2 regions of the Fictibacillus sp. B-59209 genome follow, and region 2 is predicted to be linked to the other one. Evidence: a T-box and tRNA genes for the amino acid it is inferred to sense, from the RefSeq annotation. Region 2 holds a T-box; the other holds one or more tRNA genes.

Region 1 (9,620 bases), on a different contig from region 2:
GTTAAAAAGAAAAGAGCAAAAAAACCAATGATCATTTCAATTGTAATTGTACCAAGCCTCATGACAGCCCCCACTGGTGCGAAGTTAAAGTTAGTGTTCTCCTGTTTGTCCAAAATAAACCGATCGTAAACATAAAAAAGCATCAAACTGACTCAAGATCAGTTCAATGCTTTATTCATGGCAACATGCCAAATATTGGCGTCTAGAAAGGGTTCTTTTGAAGTTGTAGCATATCCTAATTTTTTATAGAAATCCTCTGCATGGACCTGTGCATATAATGTAAGGGATGGATAACCGGACTGTTTGGCTGCCTGTTCCATCTTTTTCATCAGCAACTCGCCGAGCCCCTGTTTACGGCGGCTGGCCAGAATACAGACTCTTTCAATTTTCCCTCCGCCTTCTATCGGGCGTAAACGGCCTGCGCCAATTGGTTCACGACGGTCATCGTAAAGGACAAAATGGGCAGATTTATTTTCATGCGAGTCAATCTCTTCTTGCTCGGAGACGTTCTGTTCATTTACAAAAACCTGTTTTCGAACGAATAAAGCGTCCTTGTAAGATGGATCTTCCGTTGTTAGTACTTTTACTTCCAAAATTAAACATCCTTCCCGAGCGCAAAAGTCTTGTAGACTTTCCAGCGGTCAGATTCTTCATCCATTTTTAACAAATGAAATTCTGTTACGGTTTCTTGGTATTCTGCTTCCACCATTTTTAACCGTTCCAGCACATCCGCATGCTCCACGTCAGAAAGCTTTTGGGCTAAGGTGAGATGAGGAACGAAATTATACGGATGTTCGTGTTCGAGCGGCCCTTCATAGAGAAGCTCGTGCAAGGAGTTTAGTTCATCATTGTTATCCACTTTCAAGTAAATAACATTGTTGACAGGATGAAAAGAACTTGCTCGGGTGATATGAATATTGATCGGAGGAATATTCTTGGCGACTGTTTCGATATATTCAACGATTTCTTCGATTTCTGCATCGTTGGCTTCAAATGGATCTTTGAGTGTAATATGCGGTGCAATGATAGAATAATGAGGATCATAGCGTTTGCGGTAAGAATTTATTTTATCTTTGAGTTCTTCTGATGGGAATATAGCAATACCGTATTTCATTGAAAACTTCCTCCCTTATCTTTTGAATTAGTATATCAAAAATTCTTACAACTTCACAAATCGAATTATTTTCCGTAGATAAATTTTAAAGCAGGCCTAAGGTTTACTTGCCAGTCTGACCATAGATGACTTCCTTCAAATTCTTCATAATAATAATCAAATCCTTTGTTCATAAACCAGTCCGAAAGTTCACGGTTCGGCGATAAAAAATCTTTTATAAAGCCATCAACAGATTCAAAGCGGCTTTCTTCTTTTCCGACGGAATGATAGAGCGTCAGCAGTTCATACCCAGTGAAAGAGCGGACATCGTTCAAGATTTGCTGCTCAACGTACGGAGACTGTACGATCAGCTTGCCGAAAGTACGGGGAAAAGATATCCCGCATCTGAGGGATACATAGCCTCCAAGCGAGTCTCCGAGAAGGCACATCCCGGATCCCAATAAGTAAGTATTAAACTTCTCTTGAACATAGGAAGGCAGATCCAGTGACATGAAACGAATATAAGCGTTATGTTTTTCTCCTTTTGGGTGATATTTATGATGCCTGTCCTCTCCGCGTTTATGGGAAATACCGATGATGATCATTTCCTCGATCTCATTCGCCTGAATCATATCATCCGCTGTAGATGCAAGCCGTCCGAGCTGAAAATAATCAGGTCCGTCCTGTGCGATCAATACAGGATATTTTTTTAGTGTGGTAAACGCTGGAGGCAAATAGATCAATAAAGGAATTTCTTCATTAAGTTCTTTACTATGTATGGTTTCTTCATAGACGGTTCCTTGAAAAGTGGGCATAAAAATTCTCCTATCTAAAAACAGCGCTTTCATTGTATCCGTTCCATTCTATCATACAGTGGTATAATGTAATCAAGATATAAGTATTATTTGGGAAAAATCCAAGGAAAATACAGAGGTGAGCCCAATGGCAAAACGAGTCCATAGCCGTGATGTTGAGTCTGCAGCCAGAGCCCTGCTTGCAGAGCGGGGTGTAACGATTCCGGAAATCGCTGAAATTGTGTTTGAAATGCAGTCTCCCTTTTCTCCTCAATTAACGATGACAGAATGTATTGAAAGTGTTGATGCCGTGTTAACAAAACGAGAGATCCAGCATGCTTTATTGGTTGGAATTGAGCTCGATAAATTAGCAGAAAGAAGGATGCTCTCTGAGCCATTGCAATCCATTGTGGAGATGGATGAAGGATTATTTGGTGTAGATGAAACGATTGCCCTTGGAGCAGTCTTTGGATATGGGAGTATTGCGGTTACGACGTTTGGACACCTTGATAAATATAAAATGGGTATCATTCGAAAGCTGGATACGAAAACATCCGAAGGCATCCATACGTTTCTGGACGACCTCGTTGCAAGCATTGCAGCGAATGCTTCCAGCAGGCTGGCGCACCGTCTCAGAGATCAGGAGGAAAGACTTTCAAAGCAAGAACTGGAACAGCATGATCAAGAAGAAAAGATAGGATGAAGAAAAGCTGCCTCTATACTGGGGCAGCTTTTCTTCGTCAACCACAGCTTTGACCCATTTTTACAAATTGAAGGACCAAGTATAGCTTATCTACATATGGTAGTAATGTGTAAACTTTATAGAAGGGAAAATGCATATGCAAAATAGAATGTACCCGTATGGTCCTGGGGCGGGTTACGGCTATGGGCAAGGCAACTATGGGAACCCAAACGTGAATCCCAATATGAATTATCCGAACCCTAACATAAGCCCAAACATGAATTATCCTGTCAGCCCCAATATGAATTATCCGGTAAGTCCTAATATGAATGTAAATATCCCGTTCAGCCCCCAAATGAAATACCTTAAAGAAGAAAAGCCGACAGAAGTAAGTCCGGCAGAGGTGACGAAAGCCAACAATTTTCTAGGGATCACAGAGACGCTTTCCGTCTGCCCATGTCCTCCAGGAGAGAACGTGTGGGCGGCCCTCGTTAATCCGGAAGGTTCAGGTGTAGATCTGGCGTTACAGCGAATCACCATCTCCAATATGACGTGCAGCCCGATAAACGCTCAAATCTATTTTAAGCCAACGCTGCCGTTCAATGGAAGAATGTCAGGAAATGTTACTCCTGCAGACTTGTCAAAGACTCCATCCGCCCGGCCAAAAGGACAGATTCAGTTTGGTTCGCTTCCTAACTCTCCAGTGAACGGAGTTTTAGCAGCATCCAGAATCATTCCTCCATACAAAAGTATTACCGTTGATCTGGATGGATTGTGGGTCATCGCATCAAGAACAAATGTAATGGTTTTCCTTACTTCTACATGCGATGACAGCAGCCTGAAATCTACTGTAGCTTTTGAATGGGAAGAAAAGTGATGGTTTACAAATTAGGCCCTTTTTTAGGGTCTTTTTATTAATTTTAAAAAAGCAGTTGCAAACTAAGTGAAAAATGAGGTATACTTCTATTTGTCCGATACATAATCAATTGATCCGATAGCTCAGCTGGGAGAGCGCTACCTTGACAGGGTAGAGGTCGGGGGTTCGAACCCCTCTCGGGTCACCATAACAGTTTATTCAAAGTCCTTGATTTTCAAGGTTTTTTTTGTATTACAGAGTATTGAAATTTTTATACTACAATAAATCGAAACACGTTAAAGGAAAAACGATAACCGTCTTTTCGTAAAATCGAATGTCAAAAGGACAGCTAATTTCAGCTGTCCTTTCGTGATATTCTCTGCCATTTTTGTTAGTGCCAAGTTGGTCTACCTAAGCACGAGAACCTTCATGATCGCAATAACTTCAGGTTCGCCCTTCAATGAACCAATTCTGAGACGGAGTCTTTTTGATAGAGTTTACGTCACAGCAATTAAATTTTACAATACTCCCATCAGCAATCTCTCCCGTAACAAGACCCTTATTAGAGTCATAATGTCTAAAGGTAATTTGAACCGATGTATCATGTAAACGAACAGTCACTTTGTTTCCCGATTTAAGGTGTTTAAATCGTTTACAAGTTTGTGAATGTTTTGAGGAATTCATTTTTCAACCACCTTCTTAAAAATTAGAACTTGTACTTGTCATAGTTTATGCGTTCCGATCATTGTTGGTTTGGACGGGCAGCAAAATTTGGACAAATACACGTTGGTAAACATAAAAGAAGCTGACCTTAAAGGGCTTTTCAGCTTCTTTTTTTCGTTTAACCAGTCTTTTTTAATGGTGTCCCGCTGTTTTTTTCTGTATCGTTGAGGGAAACATAAACAGAAAGAAAGGATGATAGTTTTGAGGGGAAAAATGAAGGCGGTAGGTTTGTATAAGTATTTACCGATTGATAATCCTGAGAGTCTGTTAGATGTAGAAATTGATAAACCAACTCCAGGTAAAAGAGATCTTCTCGTAAAAGTAAAAGCAATCTCTGTTAATCCCGTTGATACGAAAGTGCGCAGCCCGAAAAACGCCATAGAAAAGGAACCGAAAATTCTTGGCTGGGATGTTTCGGGCATAGTGGAAGCGACGGGTTCTGGAGTAAGTATGTTCAAAGCTGGAGATGAAGTATACTACGCTGGTTCCATTGGTAGACCAGGAGGAAATAGTGAATTCCATCTTGTGGATGAACGTATTGCGGCCCATAAACCAAAAACGTTCAGCTTTGAAGAAGCTGCCGCAATGCCGCTCACAAGTCTTACAGCCTGGGAAGGTTTATTTGAACGCCTCGGTATTGCTATGAAGAAGGATAAAAATAAAGGTCGATCCATATTAATTATAGGTGCAGCCGGTGGAGTAGGTTCTATTGCGCTTCAGCTTGCAAGTTGGGCAGGATTGACCGTGGTTGGGACCGCCTCACGAGCAGAGACCGAAGTCTGGGCTAAAACACATGGAGCGGACTATACAATCAGCCATTATGAGGACTTTTTACCGCAGCTGAAAAAAATAGGGATGTCTGAAGTGGATTACATATTTTGTCTGAACAGTACAAATCAGCATTGGGAAAGTATGATGGAAGCAATTGCTCCCCAAGGTAAGATTTGTTCGATTGTAGAAACGAAAACACCACTGAACATAAGCTTACTTCAGCAGAAGAGTGTAACGTTTGTCATGGAATTCATGTTCACGAGATCGCTCTTTGAAACGGAGGATATGAAAAGGCAGCATGAGATCCTGACAGATATGGCCAACATGTTCGATGAAGGGATATTAAAGGCAACATTAACGGAAACACTTCAACCGATCGATGCAGAAACGATGAGAGAAGCACATTCGAAATTAGAATCCGGTAAGACGATAGGAAAAGTAGTAGTAAGCCGCAATGAATAAACCCTTCAGTTAGACGGGTTTATTTTTTTGTTTTTTTAAGCTGTGAGAAGGGAATATTTTAAAAATCTAATTTATAGTAAATGAAGATGAAAGGATGATGCAGGTGTTTAAGAATAAAGTTGTCATCGTTACTGGAGCAGGACAGGGAATTGGCAGGCAAATTGCCATTGATTTTGCGGCTGCGGGAGCAAAAGTGGTGCTGGCTGACCAAAAGGAAATGGAAGCAAAAGAGACTTTGGAAAAGATACAGTCCAATGAAGGAAAAGCTCTCTTTATTCCAACAGATGTACGCAAGCCTGAAGATATTATCTCACTTATGGGGCAGACAAAAAGGGAATTTGGGCCAGTTGATATTCTGATCAATAATGCCGGCAAAGGGATTTGGAAGTCTCCGTTCGATTTGGACGTGGAAGAATGGGATAATGTCATTCAAACCAATCTTCGAAGTGTATTTCTATGTTCGCGGGAAGCCGCGAAACAGATGAAAGAAACTGGGGGAGGCTCCATCGTCAATATCGCATCGACCAGAGCGTCCATGTCAGAACCTAACAGTGAGGCATACGCGGCAACAAAAGGCGGTATTACAGCTCTCACTCATGCATTGGCCGCTTCGTTCAGCGAACATGGCATTACGGTTAACGCCATCAGCCCAGGTTGGATTGAAACTCAAGACTATGAAGGTTTAAGAGATGTTGACCATCAGCAGCATTGGTCAAAGAGGGTTGGAAAACCATCGGATATCTCTAGCGCCTGTTTATATTTAACAGCCCCTGATAATAACTTTATTAATGGTGAGAACCTGGTGATCGATGGAGGAATGACAAGAAAGATGATCTATCACCATTAAGATAGAACCGAACGGATGAATTCATCCAGTTAAGGAATGCTATACGTAGCCTTTTTTAGGTGAATGAAGAATAAGAGGGTGAGAGGCTGTGCCAGCTGAAAAGACACAGAGTAAAGTTGAGAGAGGGGTATATCTCAGTTTATCGGCATACATCGTCCTATCCCTGCTGAAGCTCGGGGTTGGCTGGTTCTATTCCTCTGAAGCTTTGGTTGCAGATGGATTAAATAACTCAACGGACATTTTGGCCTCCGTCGCAGTTCTGGTCGGTTTGAAAATTTCAAGGAAACCCGCGGACCGTGACCATCCTTATGGACATCTTCGTGCTGAGACCATTGCATCCATGATTGCATCCTTTATAATGGTGGTTATCGGGCTTGAAGTTTTTATTTCTGCAGTAAAGAGTATCGTGGAATTTAAAATAAAGCCTCCATCAACCATAGCCGGGTTTACTGCCATTGTTTCAGCGTTTGTTATGCTTGCGGTCTACCGTTATAACATTAAACTTGCAAGAAAAACAGACAGCCAAGGGTTAAAGGCGGCAGCCCTTGATAACCGCTCCGATGCGTTCGTAAGCATTGGAGCGGCTGTTGGCATATTCGGAGCTCAATTTGGCATTGTGTGGCTGGATCCTCTTGCTGCTGTGCTTGTGGCACTAATGATCATCAAAACCGGCTGGGATATTTTTTACGAAACCTCACATAATCTTTCGGACGGATTTGATTATGAAGAAGGAAAAGAGATGGAAAAAAAGATCTTGCAGGTAATTGGTGTAAAGCAAGTAACAGACTTAAAAGCAAGAAATCATGGGAGTTCTGCTATTATTGATGTAACCATCCATGTAAATCCTTCGCTGAATGTCATTGAAAGCCACGAGATCACTGAGAATATTGAAGCAATGCTCAAGCAGGCGTATAAAGTGGGAAGCATATCTGTTCATGTAGAGCCGCATGAGATGAAGAAAGAGGTAGAGAGAAATGAATGAGAGTTTCAGGCAGACTGTACCTGACAGGAAAGAAGAGAGGCAGACAATAAGGCCATTGGTCCTTGCGTCGGTGATCATCGCCATGTTTATGGCAGCGATTGAAGGAACCATTGTTTCAACAGCTATGCCGGGAATCGTAGGGGACCTGGGTGGTTTTGCATTATATAGCTGGGTTTTCTCTGCTTATCTGCTCATGCAGTCGGTGACCATCCTTATTTATGGCAAATTGTCTGATTTATACGGACGGAAACCTGTTTTTATTATTGGAATTATTGTTTTTTTAATCGGTTCATTGCTGTGCGGTTTTGCGGCATCTATGAAACAGCTGATTGTTTACCGGCTTCTTCAGGGACTTGGAGCTGGAGCTGTGCAGCCGATAGCCACAACCATCGTAGGTGACATGTATTCCATGGAGGAACGTGCAAAAATACAAGGATATCTGGCAAGTGTGTGGGGAATCTCTGCTATTCTTGGGCCATTGCTTGGAGGCTTTTTTGTCACATTTTCTCATTGGTCCCTTGTTTTCTGGATGAATATTCCCCTGGGAATTCTGGCGATGATAGGTGTCGGTAAATATCTGCATGAAAACATTGAGAAAAAGAGAGTACATATTGATTACCTCGGATCTTTGTTCGTTTTAGTCGGTGTAAGTGCTTTGATGGTCCTGCTCCTACAGGGAGGAACCGCCTGGCCGTGGAATTCTTGGGAGACCTATTTTTTGGGTATTTTATCCGCGGGCGTACTGTTCTGGTTTTTGATTCATGAATCAAAGTTTCCTGAACCGCTGATGCCTGTATTCCTGTGGAGCAACAGGCTGATTTCTCTTTCAAACGCTGCATCGCTTACCAATGGTGCAATCCTGATCGGCATTTCCAGCTTTCTTCCCGCGTATATTCAAGGGGTAATGGAACAGCCTCCTGTCGTAGCAGGATTTGCTCTCACTGCTATGTCAATCGGCTGGCCGATCTTTTCAACCATTGGTGGAAAGCTTCTGCTTAAAGTAGGCTTCCGGCCGGTGGCAACTGCTGGCGGCATCGCATTAATTGCTGGCTCGATCGTCTTCGTGTTTATGGATCCTTCCAAAGGGCCGGTCTGGGCAGGAGCTGGATCATTTCTTATCGGCTGCGGTATGGGGCTGACAAATACGACTTTTATCGTTGCCATACAGAATAATGTGGATTGGAGAACAAGGGGTATTGCTACTGCTTCTAACATGTTTATGAGAATCGTAGGCAGTGCATTGGGAGCTGCTGTACTTGGAGGCATATTAAATACCAGATTGAGCACTTATTTTGAAGAACATGGGGACAAAAAGGTATCCCTGGATGCAGCAAACATTCTTTTGGATGAAGAAAAACGAAGCAAACTGAGCAGCTCTGTTATTGATCTTCTGCAGCACGGACTTTCGTTTTCCTTGGACGATGTTTATAAAGGGGTTCTTGTGCTGTCCGTGTTAAGCTTTCTTCTCTCGGTACTGCTTCCTAAACCTACCCATAATAAAACAGGAGATCAATAGTTCTCCTGTTAGATTGATTCCTGGTTTATTGTAATGTTTCCAGGAGCTCGATACGGTTGCCGAACGGATCACGAAAAGAAAAACGGATGATTCCAGGGATTTCAGTTTCATCTTTCACCACTACTTCTTTGGATTGGAGATACTGTTTTACGAGCTCTAGCTGAGCCACCTCAAATGCGGGGTGGCTTTTTCCTTTGGACGATTCTGGGTTTTCTACTCCGATATGCAATTCCTGGTTCCCTGCTTGATACCAAAGCCCGCCGTTTTTCTTTAAACTCTCTGGTTTTTCAATTTCGCTGAAACCAAGCACACCAGTATAGAAATCTCTTGCCCTTTCTTCTTCTCCTGGAGGAATGCACAGTTGAACGTGATGAATCCCTTTAATATTTAATTTCATCCTGGTACTTCCTTTCTATATATGGAATGGTCTACCATTATCATAAATATTTCGTCAAATAATTGAAAATAGAATATAATAGTAAAAACTCATAAGTTTTTCTTATTGTTTAAATTGTGACGATTGCTATTGTAAAGGAGGGACAGCATGCAGCTTTCTGAATTTAAAATTCTTCAAGTCCTTGCACAGGAATTGAATATGCGAAAAGCATCTGAACGGCTGTATGTTTCACAGCCGGCTTTGAGCCAGCGTCTTCAGACGATTGAAAACAGCTGGGGAACAAAAATCTTTTTACGGTCACAAAAGGGACTAGCGATTACAGCAGCTGGAGAGAAGATCATTGCGCACGTAAACGATACATTGAAAGAAGAAGAGCGTGTGAGAGAAGACTTGCAGTCATTGACCAAGGAAGTCTTTGGTACGTTAAGGCTGGCGGTAGCATCAATCATAGGGCAATACTGGCTTCCAAATGCTCTTAAGCAGTATGTCAGTTTATA
Region 2 (9,620 bases):
CGACCACGGTGAGTACCGTTAATACCGAAATATCAAAAAAAGAAATGGATGCAGGAAAATCATTCAGGGAGTAGCCTGTCCAAATTGCTGCTGGATAGAATATAACCCATACTATCCACATAACAAGCCGCCTTTTTTTATCCATGTTCCCTCGGTCCCCCTTCATGAGCCAAAAGTTCTATACCCTGCATACAGCTAGGTAAATACTATTATCTACTTATTGTAACAAAAGTTTGGAAAATTTCAATTACTTACCAATTATTTTCTTTAAAAATTTCTTGCACGCCCCAATAAAGTAGAGGGAGCCTGTGATTAGCAGGATATCTTGCTCATTACCTGTTTCAAGAAAATTCATAAGAGCGGTCTCAAAATTCTCATCATATTGCTTTTTTTTCATAGTACTTTTTTCATACAAGGATTGGGCACTGTCCGCTCGATGATGCTCAAACGAAGTAAACATCATGGATGAACTGATCTCCTCCAACGGTTTGAGCATGCTTCCAGTGTCTTTATCCCTTAATGCAGCAAACAGCACATGAATGGCTTTTCCGGGAAAATGGCTTTTTAACGTTTCCGTTAAGGCCAGGATGCCCTCGGGATTGTGGGCTCCATCCAAAATTATTTTTGGGCGGTCGTTTACAACCTCAAATCGGCCAGCCCACTTCGCCTTTTTTATTCCACTGGTGATAGATTCCTCATCGATCACCCACCCTATCTCATATTTCAGGAGATCCATTGCCATTAAAGCTAATCCCGCATTGCTGACTTGGTGCTTTCCTGGCATGGTAATTTCCATAAGTGTTCGGTTTGAATAAGGTGATCTATAGGAAAATATCTCATTCCCTTCTGACGCCTTTATACGCTCCGTGTACATTTCTTTACCCAGTCTGTAGCATTTCGAGTGATTGTCCTTGGCTGTTTTTTCAATTACAGACAGAGCCTCAGTCTGATCAGCACCTGTAATGACAGGAACAGAAGGCTTGATGATCCCCGCTTTATGATGGGCGATCTCTGAAAGGCTTGAGCCAAGAAGATTCATATGGTCGTAGCCAATGCTGGTAATGATAGAAAGCAAAGGCACGATCACGTTCGTTGAATCGGTCCGTCCTCCAAGTCCGGATTCTACTAGGCAAAAATCCGGTGCACGCTGGCTGAAAAAAACATAAGCAGCAACTGTCACCGCCTCAAACTCGGACAGGCTGCCTAATCCTTCGTTTTCCACGTCCCTGACAAGAGGCTTCATCTTCTCTATGATTCTTTCCAATTCCTTATCTGTAATCCATTTACCATCGAGCTGAATATGTTCTCTGACGTTAACTAGAAAAGGAGACGTAAATGTGCCTACAGAATATCCTTGTTCACGGAGAATGGCTTGAATCATCTGGATGGTAGAACCCTTCCCATTCGTTCCTGCCACATGGATGCAGCGCAAGGTTTTCTCCGGATTACCGAGTTTCTGAAGGATTGCCATCATGCGTTCGAGGCCCATCTTCATCTCTCCTGCATCTGTCAGTTCCAGTTCATGGTTGATGTCTTCATAAGATGTAAACATCCACGCTTCCCCTTTCGTATTGTGATATATTCTTGGGAACGATAAAATAACGGTATAGTATTTGTAACACGGACGGAGGACAACAATGGCACAACCATCCTGCTGGATCATCTATAACGGAAACCTGCACCAAAAAAAATTCATGGACTTTGCCGAGTGGACGGCCAAAGCGGCTGAAAAAAAAGGCATTAAGCCCACCATCATTAAAAACAATGACCTGCTCGTTACATTTAAGAACGGAAAATCTATGATTTCTGGAAGCTATAAAAATAGCTCTCCTGATTTTGTGATCTTTGGAGACAAGGATATCTTCCTTGCCAAACAACTCGAAAAATTAGGTATTCCACTATATAATTCTGCCGATTCCATTGAAATCTGCGACAACAAGTCGAGAATGTACCAAACCCTCGCAGACCGCGGAATCCTTTTTCCAAAAACCATTATAGCACCAAAAGTATTTGGAGACCTTCATGATGAAAGCCATTATTCTGCTATTGCAAAGGAAATCGGCTTTCCGATGGTTATTAAAGAAGCCTACGGATCGTTTGGTATGCAGGTTCACCTAGTAGAAAATGAACCGGAACTGCTTGACCTGATGAAATCTCTAAAAAACACCGAATATGTATTCCAGGAATTGATCAAGTCCAGCTACGGACGGGATGTACGCATCAATATCGTAGGCGGCAAGGCTGTTGCTTCCATGCTGAGAAAATCCGAGACAGATTTCCGGGCAAATGTCAGTTTCGGCGGAAAAACAAAGCCTTATACACCGACCAAAGAACAAATCGATCTGGCGGCAGTCTGTGCGGAAGTTACAGGGACATCATTTGCTGGAGTCGACCTGCTGTTTGGCAATGATGGCTCTCCCCTCGTCTGTGAGATCAACTCCAACGCTCATATCCGCAGCATTTATGAATGTACAGGAATTGATGTAGCTCTGCATATGATGGATTTCATCCTCAATGATCTAAAAGAAAGAGGGCTCTCACATGAATAAAAAGGGATGGTTGATTTACAGTGTACAAGATGCTGAAAAGAATGCCTCCTTTATAAGCTGGATGACAGAGGAGGCTGCAGCAGCCGGGTTAGACCTTGAACTTCGATACACTGAAAGATTTGCATTTGGTGTAACGAAAAATCAGCTTTCAATTTATTACGAAAAGCGTCAGGACCCTTTGCCAGCGTTTGCTGTGGTCCGTACGATTCACCATCTCTTCTCTCAGCAGCTTGAACAGTTGGGTGTAAAAGTCTTTAACTCTTCTTTTGTTTCCAGGGTAGCCAATGATAAGGCAAGAACACACCAGCTTCTGGCGGAGGCTGGTATTCCCATGATGGACACCCTTTTCATCTCTCCTTCTTTATATCGTCCTGATTCTTTGCCTTTTGACTTTCCTTTAATTGCAAAGTTATCTTCAGGAAGGGGCGGATCACAGGTCCACCTTGTAACAGACGAACAAGAATTGCGTGAGGCCCTTTCCACCTATCCCCATCAAGAATGGGTGATTCAAAAACCTGCGGCTCATCCTGGAAGAGATGTCCGGGTATTTGTCGTCGGAGATCAGATCGTCGGCGCAGTCCTTCGAAGTTCTGACGAAGATTTCAGAGCGAACTTTTCACTCGGCGGAAAAGCTCAGTTCTACGATCTAAATGAGGAACAAAAAGTATTGGCTCAAAAAGTAATGTCCCATTTTGAGATGGGAATGGCCGGAATCGACTTCTTACTGGATAAAGACGATTCTTTTATTTTTAACGAAGTGGAGGACGTGGTGGGCAGCCGCACGTTAAGTGCTACATCAGACATCAACATCGTTAGGACCTATATGGCCCACATCGCCGGACAAATAAAAGAGCCTGAAAGTGACTGATCACTTTCAGGCTTTCTTTTTATGCTTTCAGTTCTTGAATGCGCTGGCGGACTTTATCGCGTTTTTCGCTATAGTCCTTTTCTTTTGCACGCTCTTCTTCGATTACTTTTTCAGGCGCTTTCTTCATGAAGCCTTCGTTGCTTAGTTTCTTCTGTACACGCTCGACTTCTTTGTTGTATTTTTCAACTTCTTTTTCAAGACGCTGAATTTCTTCGTCTAAATTAATCAATCCTTCAAGCGGCAGATACATTTCAACCCCGGTAAGTACAGCACTCATTGATTTATTCGGTGCAGATAGATCTGTTCCGAGTGTCAATGTGCTTGGGTTACAGAACTTTTCAAGATAGCTGCGGTTTGCCTCAAGCGCGTTCAGCACTTCCTCACTCTTGGCATTGATCTGAAGCTCGATCGGTTTGCTCGGTGCAACGTTCATCTCAGAACGGATGTTACGTACTGTACGGATGATTTCCGTTACGAGATTCATATCTCTGGCGGCTTCCGGGAAATGAAGATCTTCACGCTTCGCTGGCCACTGAGCCACTGTGATGGATTCACCCTCATGAGGAAGATGCTGCCAGATTTCCTCGGTAATAAATGGCATGATCGGGTGAAGCAGTCTCAATGTGTGATCCAGGACATAAGCCAATACAGATCGAGTCGTTTTCTTTGCTGCTTCATCTTCTCCATAAAGCGGCAGTTTCGCCATCTCGATATACCAGTCACACAAGTCATCCCAGATAAAGTTATAAAGGAGACGGCCAACTTCTCCAAATTCATACGTATCGATCAGCCTTGTTACATTTTCAGCGGTTTCGTTGAAACGGGTTAAAATCCATTTATCCGCCAGGTTCAGCTCTCCAGTAAGATCAATTTCCTCAACTTTCATTCCGTCCATGTTCATAAGGGCAAATCGGGAAGCATTCCAAATCTTATTGGCAAAGTTCCAAGTAGATTCTACCTTTTCCCAGTAAAAACGAAGATCGTTTCCTGGTGAGCTGCCTGTGGATAGGAAGAAACGAAGAGCATCCGCTCCGTATTTTTCAATAACATCCATCGGGTCAACACCATTGCCAAGAGATTTACTCATCTTACGGCCTTCGGAATCACGTACAAGTCCGTGGATCAATACATCATTAAACGGCCTTTTTTCTGTAAACTCCATGCCTTGGAAGATCATGCGTGCTACCCAGAAATAAATGATGTCATAGCCGGTAACCAATGCATTGGTCGGGTAATAACGCTTGAAATCAATCGCTTCTTCATCCGGCCACCCCATTGTGGAGAACGGCCATAATGCGGATGAGAACCATGTATCCAATACATCTGTATCCTGCTCCCAGTTTTCTTCATCTTTCGGCGCCTCGTGGCCTACGTATACTTCGCCTGTTTCTTTATGGTACCAGGCAGGAATTCGGTGCCCCCACCACAGCTGTCTTGAAATACACCAGTCACGGATGTTTTCAATCCAGTGAAGATACGTTTTCTCAAAACGCTCCGGTACAAAGTTTACTTTGTCCTCTGTTTTTTGAAGCTCGATCGCCTTTTCTGCCAAAGGCTTCATCTTAACAAACCATTGTGTGGAAAGATAAGGCTCAACTACTGCTCCACTTCTCTCAGAGTGCCCTACGGAATGCATGTGGTCTTCGATCTTGAAAAGAACTCCTGCATCTTCCAGGTCTTGAACAATTTGTTTACGGCATTCGAAGCGATCCATGCCTTGGTACTTTCCGGCATTTTCATTCATTTTTCCGCCTTCATCCATAACAAGGACACGCTCAAGGTTGTGGCGGTTTCCAATTTCAAAATCATTCGGGTCATGAGCAGGTGTGATTTTTACAGCACCTGATCCAAATTCCATATCTACATAGTCGTCCCCGACAATCTCAATCTCGCGCCCGACAATTGGGAGAATTGCTTTTTTGCCAATCAAATGCTTGTAGCGCTCATCTTCCGGATGAACGGCAATGGCGGTATCACCAAGCATCGTTTCCGGCCTTGTTGTTGCGATTTCAATATGGCCGGATCCGTCAGCAAGAGGGTATCTCATATGGTAGAACGCACCCTGTACATCCTGATGGATAACTTCAATATCAGAAAGAGCTGTTTTTGTCTGCGGATCCCAGTTGATGATGTATTCGCCTCGGTAAATCAGTCCTTTGTTGTAAAGCGTTACAAACACTTCACGAACAGCATCAGACAAACCTTCATCAAGGGTAAAACGCTCACGCGAGTAATCGAGGCCAAGTCCAAGCTTTGACCATTGATTGCGGATAAAGTCAGCATACTCTTCCTTCCACTCCCAGGCTTTCTCAAGGAACTTTTCTCTGCCAAGATCGTAGCGGGAAGTGCCTTGTTCACGGAGTCTTGCTTCAACTTTAGCTTGTGTAGCGATTCCGGCATGGTCCATTCCAGGAAGCCAAAGTACATCATAGCCCTGCATTCTTTTTGCTCGGCTCAGGATATCTTGAAGTGTTGTATCCCATGCATGGCCAAGATGCAGTTTGCCGGTAACGTTCGGCGGCGGAATGACAATGGTATATGGCGTTTTGGATTCATCACCCGTTGCCTCAAAAAATTTGCCGTCCACCCAATATTTATACCAGGAATCTTCGGTTGCCTTCGGATCATATTTCGTTGGCATTGTAAGTTCTTGCTTTTCAGTAGACATGAACGTCTCCTCCTTCTCAATACAAATAAAAAAGCCCCCTCCGTCTCAAAGGACGAAAGAAGCATTGTTCGCGGTACCACCTTTGTTTGCAGAAAGCAGAAATAAACGCCTTTTGCACACTCATTGCCGGATAACGGTTTTTCGCCGTCTTCTTCTAGAAAGGCCGTCTGCCTTTGTTCAAAGAAGCTGCTCCAGGGCGACCTTCCATCGCTGTTTCCTTAGGAAATCTCTCAGCCATCTGATTTCCCTCTCTTTAAGGACAGTCGTTGTACTCTTCCCTTTCAAAGCAAGTTATATGATTTCATTGGTTCTATTTTAACTAGTAAAACAGGAAAACGTCAATAGTTTTCCCATTTGTTGTAACAATTATTCTATTCTTATACAAGAAATATGTGCATTCCGGCAATATTCACGAATAGGCAGGCTGGTGAATACCATGATATCAACCTAGATGTACGAAAGAAGGATAGTTATGGCCAGACGTTATTTTAAAAGAAACCGCACGCCGTTTAAATTTCAGGTTCCCGATTGGCTTCGGACAGCAAGGGATATCGTAAGCCAATTTACAATACCTCTGATCGTGTTCCAGATCATCCGTACCATTCTGTTCCCTTCCGGCATTGATTTTGTAATCATGCTTATTTTAATCATTCTTCACTTTTGCTTTTCCTATGAGGTGTTATAAAGAAAAGCGGAAAATAAAAAAAGATCACATATAGGCTACTATATGTGATCAGTATTTTCATTCATATCGAGCGGTTCCGGCGGCGGCGGGGTCAGGATCAGATCACAGAAATCCCTGATGTGCCTCATCGCTGAAATTCGTTTTTCCAAACGGTGGACAAACTCGATTTGGCTGTATCGTTCCCTTTGATGACGATATAAATCAACGGAGTTAAAGATTGGTTCGGGATAGCTCATATAGCTGACCAAGAGGCTTTTTTCCTCCTCGAGGAGTGGAATGTGCCTTTGATACAGCGAGAGCAGCCTCCCGCCCTCTTCTCTCGTCCAGTTCGAAAGGTGTACTGCTTTTCTGAAGAAGATCGCCAAATCTCTTACAGGCGTATCAAGCACTGCTTTTTCAAAATTGAGGAGATGCGGTTCCCCATGATGAGAGAATAACAGATGATTTCGTGATAGTTTGCCGTGGCAAAGTGCACTGCGATACCTTTTTTCCGCATGGCAGGCATCATACCAGTCTTTCAAACGGCGTTTTGCTTCCTCCGCCATTTTCATCATGTGGTGAAAATGGCTTAAATACGTCAGCTCAAAAGGAGACATGTACGGCATGCGTTCGGATTCTTCAGCAAACCTCTCCATTTCAAGCTGGCGTGTTTCCCATCTCTGCATTAAATACTGAAAAGAATGGTCTACCACTTCTGGCGAGAAATCCTGTTCTTTCAGGGTCAGATAATGAATTTTTCCGATCTCATCGATCATCACTTCTTCCCGCGTCTGGCCGAGCCGTTCACCACCTGCAAACCACGGCATGAGATAGTACGTTTTGTTTCCATGCTGTACGGTATAATCACCGTATTTAGTTGGATAGAGCGGCACCACCTGATGATAGCCGATTTCCGACAATCGGTGAACGACATGGGTAAACCAGTTCGATTCTTCTTCGTTTAAACTCGTTTCCTTTAAAGCAAACGTGCCTCTTTTTGATATCACTTTTTTCACTTTGCCGAACGCTTCGATTTTCTCTGGATAAAGATCGTACTGAAATAAAACCGGACCATAATTGACGTTTTCACTTGAATGGCTCACAAAGCCACCCTCTTTCGTTTATCGTCCATCCAGTCAGTAAAACAGTGAAGCAGGATTCTGTTAAAATCCCAATCCTGTTCAAAAGATTCAACGCAAGCAACAATGTGTGAAAGCTCTTTATTCTTTAACTGATCCACACAATCCTGAAGTTCCCATGGTGTCAAAATCTCTGCCAGAAGCAAATATCCCTGTTCCCGTTCCAAAGAGAAATGTTCATTGATGCAGGTTAATAATTTCCGCAGTGAGTAGGGGCCGCATTCCTTTAGCCACTCGGTCAAAAAATTGCGCAACGGGCGATAACCCTGTTCAGGATAACCATTGCTTCCCCGGTAAAATAATATATTAAAAATTTGTGCTCCATTGCTCATGTGTGTATCAGAATCAAGGAGCGGAAGCGGCACATTAGAGGATGCCTGTTTGAGTTCCATGGCAAGGTTCAGTCTTTTATTTGCTTCAGGCAAAGAATTTCTGACACTGACAAGTTCATTGTAATCCTTGCTTAGTTTGTGGATCGCTGCCAGGCAGGCGTCAAAGGAATAGTGATCAGCATGGGTAATGGAACCAAACTCTTTTTGCAGATCTAGGCCCGCTTGAAGCATGTTGCCCAAGAGAAGGCCCCACCTTTTTTCATGGCCTCCCCTTTCATGCCGGCCTTCTACATAATCATGCAGGGTAAGGTACCTGCCTTCCAGCTCAACCCATGGATTTCCATCCGCCGTCCTGATCATTCGGTCTGCTACAGCCAAACTGTTCTTGCCGACTTCATCCCTCCATCGGACATGCCAGTTTAAAAGGTTCAGATCATTCCAGATCCTGATCCGTTTGACCCCGCAATCAGTGTCCACCAGGCTTTCTTTATCTTTCCATGTCACGGTTTGAAGATCATAATGCTTCTTGATTTCATGTAATAGGGTCATCGCTTCCACCCGACCTTAACGGCTTTGTGAAACTGGGATGTAAATAATTTGGCCTTCTGCGACCTCTTCCTGATTGATCCTGTTGACTCTCATCAGAGAATGAATAGAGATATCATAGCGTTCACAAATGCTGTCAAGCGATTCCCCACGCTGTATAATATACATTTTTACCTTTGAAAACCTATCTTCATTTCCAGAAAGCATTTTTGTTAAATATAATGCATTTTCCTCTTTCCTTGCCTCAGTGGAGGAAACTTTTTCTTGTTCCTCCTCCCGCTCCTGCTCCTGTTCAAATGCTTCTTGAGGCGGCTGCTGATTGTAGTTATAAGCTTCCTGTTCTTCCGAATGTATATTGATCTGCTCGATTTGAGGCAAAGCAGGCGGCGGTGGCGGCGGTGTATAGGAAGGTGTATAGTAAGAAAGTGACTTTAAAGCCGGAATCCCATTGTCAGCCGGTTCTTCCTGATATTCTTCCTGATATTCTTCCTGATATTCTTCCTGATATTCTTCCTGATATTCTTCCTGATATTCTTCCTGCTCTTCTTGCTCTTCCATTGCTTCCGCTTCAGCAAAGGTTGGGGTTGGATAGGCTGCCGGTTCATCGTCTTGACGGTTGTAATTGATCGCTGGCTCTGTGAATTCTGCTTGCGCAGGTTCGCTTTCCGGTTCAATGACCGGCATCTCGTACAGCTTCTTGGCTTCAAATTGGAAAGGAGCAAATATTTCTTGTTCTTCCGTTCTTGCTTCCTCTTCTGAATTCATCTCATCCTGCTGCTCATTCTCTTCAAACCTGGCTTCAAATACGGGAACCTGGAACGGCTCGTATTCCGTTTCTTCATTCATCGGCGTTT

The links. A T-box is a leader RNA that pairs with one kind of tRNA and senses whether it is charged. The one in region 2 lies ahead of P4361_RS12010 (valine--tRNA ligase), so its partner is inferred to be a tRNA-Val.
Region 1: it encodes a tRNA-Val, which carries the amino acid that the T-box ahead of P4361_RS12010 (valine--tRNA ligase) is inferred to sense. The anticodon was not compared.

The regions. Positions count from the first base shown of each region.
Region 1 is NZ_JARMMC010000018.1:391,648-401,267, reverse strand. Features, by position in the region: gene P4361_RS14880 (DUF421 domain-containing protein) at 1-62, opposite strand, end outside; gene P4361_RS14875 (GNAT family N-acetyltransferase) at 159-593, opposite strand; gene P4361_RS14870 (2'-5' RNA ligase family protein) at 596-1,114, opposite strand; gene P4361_RS14865 (alpha/beta hydrolase) at 1,180-1,908, opposite strand; gene P4361_RS14860 (phosphatidylglycerophosphatase A) at 2,036-2,590, shown strand; gene P4361_RS14855 (DUF6143 family protein) at 2,727-3,446, shown strand; tRNA gene P4361_RS14850 (tRNA-Val) at 3,558-3,633, shown strand; gene P4361_RS14845 (zinc-binding alcohol dehydrogenase family protein) at 4,362-5,381, shown strand; gene P4361_RS14840 (glucose 1-dehydrogenase) at 5,485-6,228, shown strand; gene P4361_RS14835 (cation diffusion facilitator family transporter) at 6,317-7,210, shown strand; gene P4361_RS14830 (MDR family MFS transporter) at 7,203-8,726, shown strand; gene P4361_RS14825 (VOC family protein) at 8,752-9,123, opposite strand; gene P4361_RS14820 (LysR family transcriptional regulator) at 9,271-9,620, shown strand, end outside.
Region 2 is NZ_JARMMC010000016.1:36,000-45,619, forward strand. Features, by position in the region: gene P4361_RS11990 (sensor domain-containing diguanylate cyclase) at 1-121, opposite strand, end outside; gene P4361_RS11995 (folylpolyglutamate synthase/dihydrofolate synthase family protein) at 248-1,552, opposite strand; gene P4361_RS12000 (ATP-grasp domain-containing protein) at 1,638-2,549, shown strand; gene P4361_RS12005 (ATP-grasp domain-containing protein) at 2,542-3,417, shown strand; gene P4361_RS12010 (valine--tRNA ligase) at 3,437-6,085, opposite strand; T-box leader at 6,131-6,379, opposite strand; gene P4361_RS12015 (hypothetical protein) at 6,558-6,770, shown strand; gene ysxE (spore coat protein YsxE) at 6,809-7,852, opposite strand; gene P4361_RS12025 (hypothetical protein) at 7,849-8,769, opposite strand; gene P4361_RS12030 (LysM peptidoglycan-binding domain-containing protein) at 8,785-9,620, opposite strand, start outside.